2 regions of the Microbulbifer aggregans genome follow, and region 1 is predicted to be linked to the other one. Evidence: predicted binding sites of a transcription regulator. Region 1 holds the regulator's gene; the other holds the start of a gene.

What was found. Region 1 encodes LexA, which represses DNA repair genes until DNA is damaged. Its sites were predicted from a motif close to ACTGTNTNTANANACAGT; they were not measured.
Region 2: the regulator LexA is predicted to act here: its motif matches at 1,136-1,153, upstream of uvrD (DNA helicase II).

The regions. Positions count from the first base shown of each region.
Region 1 covers NZ_CP014143.1:2,729,190-2,731,594, reverse strand. Annotated here, with positions in the region: gene AUP74_RS11865 (LOG family protein) at 11-649, opposite strand; gene lexA (transcriptional repressor LexA) at 857-1,462, shown strand; gene AUP74_RS11855 (hypothetical protein) at 1,701-1,958, opposite strand; gene AUP74_RS11850 (DUF6586 family protein) at 2,066-2,405, opposite strand, start outside.
Region 2 covers NZ_CP014143.1:989,056-991,460, reverse strand. Annotated here, with positions in the region: gene hexR (transcriptional regulator HexR) at 89-940, opposite strand; gene uvrD (DNA helicase II) at 1,187-2,405, shown strand, end outside.

The sequences.
Region 1 (2,405 bases):
CTGCACTTCGCTACTCTTTGGAGCGGATATAGTCGATGATGATCTCCGCCGCCTGGTCGACCGTGTCAACGACCTGAAACAGGTCCAGGTCAGAGGAGTCTATACATTCCCGCTCCAACACCGTATCCACGAGCCAGTCTCGCAATCCCGCCCAGTAACGCTCGCCCACCAGAACAATGGGGAATTTCTGTACTTTCTTGGTTTGCACCAGAGTCAGCGCCTCAAACAATTCGTCCAGAGTTCCATATCCACCAGGCAGGCCGACAAACCCCACGGCGTGTTTCACAAACATGAATTTGCGCACGAAAAAGTAACGAAAGTTCAGGCTGATGTCCTGATACGGGTTTGGCGCCTGCTCGAAAGGCAGCTGGATATTCAGGCCGATGGACGTGCCCGGCTGGGGAAGCGCGCCCCGGTTGCAGGCCTCCATCAGGCCTGGACCTCCACCAGTAATCACTGAGATCCCCTCGCCGGCCAGCAATTCTCCGAGGCGAACCGCCTGCTGGTACTCGGCGGTACTTTCAGTAAACCTGGCCCCGCCGAATACGGTGACCGCTCCACTGAGCGCAATCAAACGCTCAATGCCATCGACCAGTTCAGATTGGATACGGAGGACGCGCCAGGCTTCTGGCATTTTTGCATCTAGCATTATCGCTTTCCCTCTGCTGATGCAACCAGACCCGGCTCACAGAGTTACCGGCTAACGAGCCTTTCCACTGGCTGCACTTATTATTCTCCCTGATTTCACTTTAGCAGCTTTTTGCGTCATGACCGGTAAGTTTGCGCTCGTTTTCATTCTGTATATAATCACAGCAACTGTATAAAAATACAGATTACCATCAGGCAGGTGACTCTCATGACCAATCTCACTGCGCGCCAGGCTCAGGTACTGGACCTGATCAAATCTTACCTGGACGATACCGGCTACCCTCCCACTCGCGCGGAAATCGCTCAGGAACTGGGTTTTCGCTCCCCCAACGCTGCAGAGGAACACTTGAAGGCCCTGGCCCGCAAGGGGGCCATTGAAATGGTCGCGGGTGCATCCCGGGGAATTCGGATTCCCGGATACCAGCCGGGCCTGCCGATTGTTGGTCGTGTCGCGGCGGGCAACCCGATCCTGGCCGAGGAGAACATCGAGGATTACTGCGAGCTGCCAGCAGACTTTTTCCACCCTCCGGCAGACTATTTGCTGCGCGTACATGGAATGAGCATGAAGGATGCAGGAATTCTGGACGGGGACCTTTTGGCGGTACAACGCACCGATCAGGTTCGCAACGGCCAGATTGTCGTTGCGCGCATCGAGGACGAGGTCACAGTCAAACGTTTCCGCCGCCGCGGCAATCAGGCACTGGTGCAGTTGCTGCCGGAAAATGACGAGTTTGAAGTGATTCAGGTGGATATGCGGGACAAGCACTTCGCGATTGAAGGCCTGGCTGTCGGTGTGATCCGTCAGACTCCCTGATTCCCCACCCCGCTCTCCATCGGCAGAAACAAGCCCGGTGGAGAGCTCCGGCTAGCGCCATCCCCTCCCGTTTATCCGCCCCCCAGATAAAACCTGCTCCCCGGACTGATGATGGCCTGGGGTTATTCAAGCAAAAAAGACTGGATTGAGTAGCCGGGGAACCCGGACGTTTGACCCGCTCGCGGCCGCGAGCTCGGGGGATGGCACCCGCCATCTAGAGGGGCTTAGTTAGAGGGGCTTAGTGGATGGTATGGTTGACCGGTTCCAGCTCTTCCTCGAAAGCTTCCGGTTCCGGCTCCAGTTCGCCCAAATTTTGAACAGCTTCAATGCCTGCTTCCAGCATGGCCTTGGCGATCGCGATCTTGTGCTCCCGCAGGAACTGGACACTCTCCTCGGAAAAATGGATTCGCACCAGGGGATCATCGCGCTCACCGGCCCGGCGCAGGGCGACATCGCCGTTAGCCAGTTCAATGATTTCAAAGGTCTCAGAGGACATGCGCATCTCCGTTCACATCAGTTTTGCGCAGTGTAACACAGCACCGGAGACAGGTTCATGGCGTGCCGGTGCAGGAGCCCCTTTGAATTCCACCCGGAGCGGGAAGTTCACCATTCGGCACTATGGGCGCGCTGGCGTCGAATAATTTCACTAAGAGCCGACTGCCAGTGATCCACTTGCTGCCCGTTCAGGGCTTCGAGAGGACGCCGACCAAGATCCCTGCTGGGAATCAGAGTCGGCTCTGACGCGCGCTGTTGATTCGCATCCCCGGAGAAATCCCATAGGCCAGCCCAGGCACGCTCGAGGGATGACAACCAGCTGTCGGGTTCCTCCAGCAACTCCAGCAATTCCCTTGCCTCACCACAGCCCTTACCCTGGGACTCGGCCAGCCGGGCCAGCGCCAGCGCCGAGTCCGGCTGGCCCCCGAGCTGTAGCTGAAACGCCAGC
Region 2 (2,405 bases), 1.7 Mb from region 1:
TCGGTGAAGCGGGGGGGGTTGCAGTCTGCCCCCGGCAGTGGGCGCGGCATGGTACTGGCCCCGACCCGGTGTTACCAGCGTCGCGGGGTTACTTCTCCTGGCGCAGGGTGTAGAGGCCCTGTTTCAGTTTGAGCAAGTGGTCCTGCAGCTGTGGTCCCTTGCGCTGGGCGACCCCGATCGCGAGGGTGTCGATCACCACCAGGTGGGCGATGCGGGAAGAGAGCGGCGTGTAGATCTCGATATCCTCTTCTACATCCACTTCCAGCGGGATGGTGGCCTGCTGTGCCACTGGTGAACGGCTCGGGGCGAGGCCGATCACGGTGCCACCCTGCTGCTTGACCATCTCCATGGAATGCAGCAGCGCCTTGGTGCGCCCGCTCTGGGAGATGGCCACGACGACATCCCCGGGCTCCATCGACATGGCGGACATGTTCTGCATGTGATGGTCTGAGTGGGCGGCAGTGGCCACCTGCAGGCGGAAGAACTTGTGCTGGGCGTCGCTGGCGACGGCACCGGAGGCGCCGAAACCGAAAAACTCCACCCGTTTGGCGGAGGCGATGGCGGCCACGGCCGCTTCCAGCGCGCGGTTGTCGATGGTGTCGCGCACATTGAGCAGGGTGTCGACGGTGGAGTCGAACACTTTGCGCTTGTACTCGGCAATGGTGTCGGTTTCGGTGACCGCGATCTGGCCAAAGCTGGGGCTGGAGGCCAGTTGCTGGGCCAGGTTGAGTTTGAATTCCTGGAAGCCGGAACAACCCACCGCACGGCAGAAACGCACCACAGTGGGTTCGCTTACCTGGGCCTCGGTGGCCAGGTCGACGATCCGCATATGAATGACTTCGTCCGGGTTGGCGAGGATATACTCCGCCACCTTGCGCTCGGATTTGCGCATGGACGACAGCTGATCACTGATTTTCTGCGTGACTTCCGCCGGTTTCACGGGACTTCCTTCTCTATTACAGACCGCGCAGTTTAGCGGCTGCTCCCTGTTGTGGCGAGCAGGCATTGCGGTCACTTCAGGTCGGCTCGGATACCGGGACTGCTTGCGGGACACGCCGTGCATACATCCCTCCGGCCGACAGTCCCGCAAGGAGACCGGTATCGCAGCCTTCGCTTCCAGCCTTGAGGGCCAAAACCTGTTTATTTACACAGGTCCATTGCGCCAGCTCTGGTACAATCGCCGCCCATGGACGTATCTCAGATTCTAGACCCCCTCAATGACGCGCAGCGCGAGGCCGTTGCTGCACCTCCCGGTAACCAGCTGGTACTGGCCGGCGCCGGCTCCGGCAAGACCCGTGTGCTGGTGCACCGCATCGCCTGGCTGATGCAGGTGGAGGGCGCCTCGCCCTACTCCATCCTTGCCGTCACCTTTACCAACAAGGCCGCCCGCGAGATGCGCGCGCGGATCGAGGAACTGCTGGGGGTAAACACCTTTGGCATGTGGGTGGGCACCTTCCACGGTATTGCGCACCGCCTGCTCAAGGCCCACTACAAAGAGGCCAACCTGCCGCAGAACTTCCAGATCCTCGATAGCGACGATCAGCTGCGCCTGATCAAGCGGGTGCAGAATGACCTGGGGCTGGACGAGAAGAAGTGGCCGCCGCGGGAGACCCAGTGGTGGATCGGCGCCCAGAAAGATGAGGGCCTGCGCCCCCAGTATATCGAGGCTGGCGGCGATCCCTGGTTGCAGACCATGGTGAGGACTTACTTTGCCTACGAGGAGGCCTGTCAGCGCGGTGGTTTGGTGGATTTCGGTGAGCTGCTGTTGCGCGCCCATGAGCTGCTACTGAACAACGATTCCGTACTGGCGCACTATCGCAACCGCTTCCCCTACATCCTGGTGGACGAGTTCCAGGACACCAACACCATCCAGTACGCCTGGCTGCGGCTACTGGCCGGTGACCAGTGCCGTATCACCGCGGTCGGCGACGACGACCAGTCCATTTACGGCTGGCGCGGTGCCAAGATCGAGAATATCCAGCACTTCGAGAGCGATATGCACGAGGTGCAGACCGTGCGCCTGGAGCAGAATTACCGCTCCACCAGTACCATCCTCAAGGCCGCCAATGCGGTGATAGAGCACAATGCCGGCCGCCTGGGCAAGGAGCTGTGGACCCGCGGTGAAGAAGGCGAGCCTATCTCCCTCTACGCCGCCTACAACGAACAGGACGAAGCGCGCTTTATCGTCGAGCGGATCCAGGACTGGGTCCGCGACGGCCACCGCCGCGACAGCGTGGCGATCCTTTACCGCTCCAACGCCCAGTCGCGGGTGCTGGAAGAGGCGCTGCTGCGGGAGCAGGTGCCCTATCGCATCTACGGCGGCCAGCGCTTTTTCGAACGCATGGAGATCAAGAACGCGCTGTCCTACATGCGCCTGATCACCAACCGGGATGACGACACCGCCT